Linked DNA regions of Ciceribacter thiooxidans. The protein of the gene in region 1 interacts with the protein of each later gene in a pairwise test. Links are inferred from orthologs where the notes say so. Each region holds a gene or a part of one and is shown in the gene's direction. Other genes may lie near its edges.

Region 1 (5,249 bases):
GCGCATGACGAAGGATTATAAAAAGACGAAAGCCCCGCCGTTTCCGGCGGGGCTCTCCCGGTCCCTTAAAGGAACCGAAACTTACTCGATGATCGAGGCGACGATGCCGGCGCCGACGGTACGGCCGCCTTCGCGGATAGCGAAGCGCAGCTTTTCTTCCATCGCGATCGGAACGATCAGCTCGACTTCAACCGTCACGTTGTCGCCCGGCATGACCATTTCCGTGCCTTCCGGAAGCGACACGATGCCCGTCACGTCCGTCGTGCGGAAGTAGAACTGCGGACGGTAGTTCGTGAAGAACGGCGTATGACGGCCGCCTTCTTCCTTCGTCAGGATGTAGGCCTCAGCCATGAACTTCTTGTGCGGCTTGACCGAACCCGGCTTGCACAGGATCTGGCCACGCTCAACGCCGTTGCGGTCAACGCCGCGCAGCAGCGCGCCGATGTTGTCGCCGGCCTGGCCCTGGTCGAGCAGCTTGCGGAACATTTCAACGCCCGTGCAGGTCGACTTGATGGTCGGACGGATGCCGACGATCTCGACTTCTTCACCGACCTTGATGATGCCACGCTCGACGCGGCCGGTCACAACCGTACCACGGCCCGAGATCGAGAACACGTCTTCGATCGGCATCAGGAACGGCTGGTCGATCGGACGTTCCGGCGTCGGGATGTAGGCGTCGACAGCATCCATCAGAGCGCGGATGGCGTTCTCGCCGATTTCCTTGTTGCTGTCTTCGAGAGCAGCAAGAGCCGAGCCCTTGATGACCGGGATTTCGTCGCCCGGGAAGTCGTAGGACGACAGCAGTTCGCGAACTTCGAGCTCGACGAGTTCGAGAAGCTCGGCGTCGTCAACCTGGTCGACCTTGTTCAGGAACACGACGATCGCCGGAACGCCGACCTGGCGGGCGAGCAGGATGTGTTCGCGGGTCTGCGGCATCGGGCCGTCGGCAGCCGAGCAAACCAGGATCGCGCCGTCCATCTGCGCAGCACCGGTGATCATGTTCTTGACGTAGTCGGCGTGGCCGGGGCAGTCGACGTGCGCGTAGTGGCGGTTCGCCGTTTCATACTCGACGTGCGCCGTCGAGATCGTGATACCACGAGCCTTTTCTTCCGGTGCCGCGTCGATCTGGTCATAGGCCTTGAATTCACCGAAGTACTTGGTGATCGCCGCCGTCAGAGACGTCTTGCCATGGTCAACGTGGCCAATCGTGCCGATGTTAACGTGCGGCTTCGTGCGCTCAAACTTACTCTTTGCCATTTGAATGCTTCCTATGATCGTAAATGGTTGACCCGGCAAACGGGTTTAGTGCCGCCGTTTAAGGCTTTCGCAGCAATTGCGCAAGACCTATTTGCTCTGCGCGGCAAAGGCCGCGGCATGGGCGATCCGGATACCGTCTCGCCTGCGCAAAATAGACCGAAACAGCCGGCCGGCACCGGCGACAGACCGGCAAACACGCGAGTTCGGGTTGTGGGTGCGATTTGGAGCGGGTAGCGGGAATCGAACCCGCGTATTCAGCTTGGAAGGCTGCTGCTCTACCATTGAGCTATACCCGCGGTGTTCGATCCGATGTCGGAATGGTGGAGGGAGTTGGATTTGAACCAACGTAGGCTGAGCCAACGGATTTACAGTCCGTCCCCTTTAACCACTCGGGCATCCCTCCAGTCTCCGACCGGATCAAGCGACCAAGCTTTCTCCAGATCCTCGGAGCGATGCCCCCGTGATCTGCGGCGGGTATATGACCGCCCTGCCGGTCGATGTCAACACGATGTCAGGGGAATTTTGCCGAAATTTTTCCGCGCCTCGCAAAAACGCCGCCGCCGCCGGGCACCTCTATCCGCCGCAAGACTTCGTCGCTATAAAGCCGCATGGCCAAAGACACTTCCAAAGACAGATCCGCCCGCGACAGCCACTATGCCACCTTGCGCCGCCAGGTGCGTGACGCCAAGCGCGAGAGGGGAGAAATCCCCACCCCGGCACCTCAGAAGCGGAAGAAATCCGCCGAAGGCTGGACACCGCCGCAGCTCGCTCCCGAGCAGGTGCTGCTCTACGGCCTGCACACCGTCCGTGCCGCTCTCGACAACCCCGAGCGCAAGCTGATCAAGCTTTCGGCGACGCAGAATGCGCTGGTCAGGCTCGAAATCTCATCTGTGGAAAACCTCGGAATTCCGTTCGAGACGGTGACGCCGCAGGACCTCGACAAGATCCTCGGTCCTGAAGCGATCCACCAGGGCGTGATGCTGGAGACCCGGCCCCTGCCCGTCCGACGCCTGGAAGCGCTGAAGGAAAGTCCGCTCCTGCTCGTGCTCGACCAGGTGACGGACCCCCACAATGTCGGCGCCATCATGCGTTCGGCGGTTGCCTTCAATGCCGGAGCGGTGATCACCACCCAGCGCCACAGCCCGACCGAATCGGGCGTGCTGGCCAAATCGGCCTCGGGCGCCCTCGAACTCATCCCCTACATCCAGATCACCAATCTCGCCGATGCGCTCGGCGAACTGCACCGCCTCGGCTTCTATTCGATCGGTCTCGATTCGGAGGGGCCGGCCCCGCTCGAAGGCACCTTCCGCGGCGAGAAGATTGCGCTCGTGCTCGGTTCGGAAGGCAAGGGCCTGCGCCAGAAGACGCGCGAAACCGTTAATGCGCTCGCCCGGCTCGACATGCCGGGGGCGATCAAGTCGCTCAACGTCTCCAATGCGGCAGCGATCGCGCTCTACGCCTCGCGGCAGTTCCTCGCGAAGGCTGCGTCCTAGTCGGTGTCTTCCGCTCGGCAGACGAGCGGTGCCGTCCCCGGCACCGTGAGGGTCGCATCCTCGCCCCTGCCCCGCAGTTCGACACCATCCGCCTCGTATCGGAAGCCGTCGCCCGAGATCGCGACCGGGAGATCGTAGGCCTTGCCGTCCGGGAAGCGCACATAGGCCGTATCGTTCTCGAAACGCACGGTGAACGTGCTGCCGTTCTCACACATGTAGACGGCCGTCGGCACGTCCTCGGCAATAGCCGGCACCGCCGGCACGGCAAACGCGACCAGTCCTGCAAACACGCGCAAACGTCGGATCATGGGAGCCTCCTGCAACTCTGACGATCATAACGCAACGAGGCACGCGGGACTACGACAAATGTCAAGAAGGGCGGAGAGCGGAAGCGGGCGGCAAAGAATGGCCCTGAGAAAAATGGTGCCCCCGGCAGAAGTAGAAGTTACTTTATGTATCAATAACATAAGTAGGTTCGTCAGGGGAAATCTGACCATTGATTTCCAATCGCTTTTCGAACGGTACCCCTCACCCTATGTGTCGGTGCGCCATGGCGTATGAGCTTACTCCACAAGATCACCAGGTCGTGTGGGCGTTCGGCGATCTGGTCATGGGCCGCGTCGATCTGCCGGGCGCCATACTCAAGAGAAACCTTGATGCCGGGGCGATTTACGATCTCTACATCCTCCTTCAAGAGGCCGAGAAACAAAGCTCGGACGCCATCGTCCGGCTAGGCTGCGAACCTCGCTCGTCCAGCGCCAAATTGGCGGCGGCCAAAGAAGCTCGGGTCACTCGAATAGGCCGCATTCTCTGCGGCTATCTTCAATCTGAAGAATCTTTCGATGCCATCTCATCGCGACATCATCTCTCTGCGCGCGACCGAGAGTTGACGGTCGCGCTGCTCGTGGACCGCCACCGACGGATCGGGCGTGCGCTGCGGACCATGTTCGACGTTTCCAGGGCCAACGAGAAGCTGGACTTGCAAAACAGCTATCAGGCCTCTGCGGCGGTGGATGTGAACTTTGCCGAGCGCCGCCGGCTCGCGCGGAACGCCAACCACGTTGCCAAGCTAAAGGGCGGACGAGGTCTGCAGCTTCGGACCATCATGAAGAAATTCAATCTCAGCGTCGACGACGCGCTTGCGGTCGTCGGACGCGGCCGAGACGGGAGACCGGCACGTGACTAGGACAACAGAAAGAATGGTTCCCGTCGTCGTCCTCGATATGCTGGCGGAGCGGGTAGCGCTTGATCGCGTCTATTCCTCCGGGGACTTGCCGCTCTCCCTGGTACCGGAAGATATCCCGGAAGACTGGCGCAAATTCCTGCCGTTCGACCGTCTGCAGCATGGCCACCGTCGCGTTCACAAGATGCTGCGCAACCCGCCCGGCGGGCTTTCCGTCATCATGAAGAGGGTTCGGTCCGATGGTCCCGCAAAAGGGCGAAAGATGCTGCATTCGGTGGAAGTCGTTGTGGTTGGTGGCGACGGCGAGCCGCGACGCGGAAAGGGGAAGATCGATCCAACGGCCATCGAATATTGCGCAGGTCTCGACCACTCGGACACCGATAACGCCAAACGGCTTCTCACCTATCACGAGGGGAAGATCCTCGTCATTGCGCAGGACAAGGCGAAAGAGCCGATGCTTGCAGTGTGGGACGGCCGCAAATGGGACTATAGGCAGGGGCGCGAAAAGGCGACCTTGCTGGCCCAGGAGATCGGCGACCTTATCCAGATCGAGGCGACGCACCTGAAACCCGACAAGGATTGGCAGGAAGCGATCGACGAGGCCAAACCGCACAGAGAGATTGCCGAGGAAGACCGGACGGGCGACCAGAAGAAGACCGTCGCGAAGGCCGACGAGGCGCTTGCGGAATATGCCAAACGAGTGAAACGCCGACGGGAATTCGGCGTGTCGAGCAAGAACTCGCAGCGCGTCTCCTCCATGCTGAAAATGGCGTGGCCGCACGTACTCAAGAGGCCCGACGAATTCAACGCTGATCCTCTCCGTTTTGCCTGCCAGAACGCCACGCTGACATTCAAGCCTGTTCACTCTTCGGATGGTTCCGGCACCTGCCAGTATGTCCGCCTAGAGGTATTGCACGGACATCGGTCGGAACACCTGATCACGCAGCTTGCCAATGCGAGCTTCGATCGAGACTCGGAATGCCCGGAATGGATAGCCTTCCTTGAGAAGGTGCTTCCTGACCCTGAAGTAAGGCGGCTTGTGCAGGTCGCGTCGGGGCTCGGCCTCGTGGGCGTGAAGGTGCAGAAACTCTTCTTCCACTACGGCGCAGGGGCGAACGGCAAATCGGTCTACATGGAAGTGCTGGCGCGGCTCCTGGGTGACATGGCGGTCACCCTGCCGGCGACCTCTCTCATCGGGGAGAGCGGACCAGGCGGCGGGGCGAGCCCCGACCTCGCCCGCCTCTACGGCTGCAGATTCCTTCGGGTGAAGGAGCTTCCGGAAGGTGAGGACCTGAAGGAAAACCTGGTCAAGGAGC
Region 2 (2,817 bases), 350 kb from region 1 along the record:
ATCGCATCGATGACGGCTTCCACGTTTTCGTCCGCCAGGACGACCTCGACCTTCACCTTGGGCAGAAAATCCACGACGTATTCCGCACCCCGGTAAAGCTCGGTATGTCCCTTCTGGCGACCGAACCCCTTGGCCTCCGTGACGGTGATGCCTTGCAGGCCGACTTCCTGAAGGGCTTCCTTCACTTCATCGAGCTTGAAGGGCTTTATGATCGCTTCGATCTTTTTCATGAGAAAATTTCTCTCCGCTTCTCTCATTACGGCAGGATGATCCCGCTCGCCCATAATGATGCACGCGCCGTGCCAGTTGGCGACAGGTTTTTCGAAAAAGTGCGCCGATTTTTGAAGGGAAGGGCCGAATCCCGCGCGTTTCCGGAGAAAAACAGATGGAAATTGGAGCGAGAATGCGGCGGGACGGCGAAATTCGCCGATTCTTCGGTCGGATTCGCAAATGCGCAACGTGCCTGCAAAGCAGGCTGGCAGTGATTACAATGTAGGCAAATGCACTATATTTGGTCGTTGACGCTGCGACGGCGATGCCTGTTGTCTTTCCAACGGGAATGGGTTCAATGGCGGTATGGCAAAGGGACGCGACAACTGGCTGCTGACACCGTCGGCGATGGGAGAGGTCGACGCTGCGGCTGCAGCGTCTGGCATTGATTCCTTCGGCCTGATGGAGAAAGCGGGGCAGGCAGTCACCGCCGCCGTTCTCAAGCTCTTTCCCGGCGGCGAGCGCTTCGTCGTTCTCTGCGGTCCCGGCAACAACGGCGGTGACGGCTACGTGGCGGCGAGGGCCTTGCAGGAGAGCGGAGCTGCCGTCGCACTCTACCACCTCGGCGATCCGTCGAAACTCAAGGGCGATGCCGCAACGGCCCGCTCCCGTTGCCCGGTTCCCGCAGAAGCGCTCGAAACCTATTTTCCGATGCGGGGCGACGTGATCGTCGACGCCATCTTCGGGGCGGGGCTCGCGCGCTCCGTACCGCCGGTTGTTGTCGATATCGTGCGACGGGTAGACGAGGCAGGCGCGCCGGTGGTCGCGGTCGATCTGCCTTCCGGGATCGACGGGCGAACCGGCACCGTCATGGGCGCCGCGTTCAAGGCACGCCACACCGTCACCTTCATGACCCGCAAGCCGGGGCATCTGCTGCTTCCCGGGCGGCTCCATTGCGGCAGCGTGGAAACCGTCGACATCGGAATCCCGTTCCGCCTCGTCGAGGCGAAGGACGTGCACCTCTTCGTCAACGGTCCGCAAGAGTGGCTTGCCGCCCTGCCGACGACCGATGCCACCGCCCACAAGTTCCGCCGCGGTCATCTCACCGTCTTTTCCGGGCCGGCCACAGCGACGGGTGCCGCACGGCTCGCGGCCGCCGCAGGCCTGAGGGCGGGGGCGGGACTCGTCACTGTCGCCACGCCGCCGGATGCGATCGCGGCCAATGCGGCCCATCTCACCGCCGTCATGCTGAAGGCGGTCGAGACCGGGAACGACCTTGACGACTACCTTCGCGACGAGCGGCGCACCGCCTTCGTCCTCGGACCCGGTTTCGGCGTGGGTCCGAAGGCTCGTGCCTTCGTCACAGCGCTCGCCGCAACAGGCCGACACCTCGTCCTAGATGCCGACGGCATCACCGCCTTCGCGGAGGACCCGCAGGCTCTCTTCTCAGCCTTTGCGGATGGAGCGCCTCGTCTTGTGCTGACACCGCACGAGGGTGAGTTCGCAAGGCTCTTTCCCGATCTTGCCGACGATCCGGCGCTGAGCAAGGTCGACAGGGCGAGGCAGGCAGCCGCCCGCGCCAACGCCGCCGTCGTCTACAAGGGCGCCGACAGTGTCATCGCCGCACCGGACGGTCGCGCCGTCATCAACGAAAATGCCCCGGCCTCTCTCGCCACCGCCGGATCGGGGGATGTGCTCGCCGGCATCGTCGGTGGACTTCTGGCGCAGGGGATGCCCGCCTTCGAGGCGGCGGCGGCCGGCGTCTGGCTGCATGGCGAGGCGGCGAGCAAGGCCGGCGCGAGCCTCACCGCCGAGACCCTCATCAACCATATCGATCGCTGGCATTAGCGAAATACGTTTTTCGAAACCACGGGCGCGGGTGTATCGGTCACCCACCAGCAGCCGGAGATTCTCCCCATGTCGCCCCTTCACATCCTGATGCTCGTCCTCGTCGCCGCCGTCTGGGGCTTCAACTTCGTGGTGATCAAGCTCGGCCTCGACAATTTCCCGCCGCTTCTCTTTTCCGCGCTCCGCTTCCTGTTCGCCGCCTTGCCGCTCGCCTTCTTCATCCGCCGTCCGGATGTGCCGTGGCGACTGATCCTCGGCATCGGGGTGATGCTCGGCGTGGTCAAGTTCTCCTTCCTTTTTATCGGCATGAATGTCGGGGCACCGCCCGGTCTCGCTTCCCTGCTCCTGCAGTCGCAGGCCTTCTTCACGGTCCTGCTCGCCTTTCTCCTTTACGGAGACCGGCCGCGGCCGCTGCAGATTGCCGGCATGGTTCTCGCCTTTTCTGGCGTCGCGCTCATCGCCAGCTCGATCGACGGCACCTTCACCGTCGCGGGCCTCGTGCTCGTGCTGGCCGCCGCCGTCGCCTGGGCCTGCTCCAACATGTTGATGAAGAAGGTCGGCAAGGTTCAGATGCTGAACCTGATGGTCTGGGTGAGCCTGGTGCCGCCGATCCCGCTCTTCATCATTTCGGCGCTCTTCGAGGGATGGGACCGCGACCTGCAGGCACTGGCCAACCTCAATCTCGAAGGGGCAGGGGCCGTGCTCTTCGTGGCTTACGGTGCGACCGTCTTCGGCTTTGCCGTATGGGGAGCAATGATC

The links. The genes of interacting proteins can lie anywhere in the genome.
Region 2: the proteins of rlmB (region 1) and H4I97_RS07610 interact in binary tests that used the Escherichia coli proteins (3 or more experiments, as listed by UniProt). The link is inferred for Ciceribacter thiooxidans from one-to-one orthologs.

The regions. Positions count from the first base shown.
Region 1 is NZ_CP059896.1:1,955,499-1,960,747, forward strand. What follows is about bases 1,051-3,807. They hold rlmB (23S rRNA (guanosine(2251)-2'-O)-methyltransferase RlmB), read left to right. Parts: upstream 1,051-1,865; coding sequence 1,866-2,750; downstream 2,751-3,807. Other genes in these bases: tuf (elongation factor Tu), read right to left, coding at 1,051-1,257; H4I97_RS09405 (MliC family protein), read right to left, coding at 2,747-3,058; H4I97_RS09410 (hypothetical protein), read left to right, coding at 3,301-3,807. Outside these bases: more of tuf, read right to left, coding at 82-1,050; more of H4I97_RS09410, read left to right, coding at 3,808-3,936; H4I97_RS09415 (DNA primase family protein), read left to right, coding at 3,950-5,249. UniProt on the Escherichia coli protein: Specifically methylates the ribose of guanosine 2251 in 23S rRNA.
Region 2 is NZ_CP059896.1:1,601,949-1,604,765, reverse strand. It holds H4I97_RS07610 (NAD(P)H-hydrate dehydratase), read left to right. Parts: upstream 1-576; coding sequence 577-2,058; downstream 2,059-2,817. Other genes in the region: H4I97_RS07605 (EamA family transporter), read left to right, coding at 2,128-2,817; H4I97_RS07615 (P-II family nitrogen regulator), read right to left, coding at 1-230. UniProt on the Escherichia coli protein: Bifunctional enzyme that catalyzes the epimerization of the S- and R-forms of NAD(P)HX and the dehydration of the S-form of NAD(P)HX at the expense of ADP, which is converted to AMP.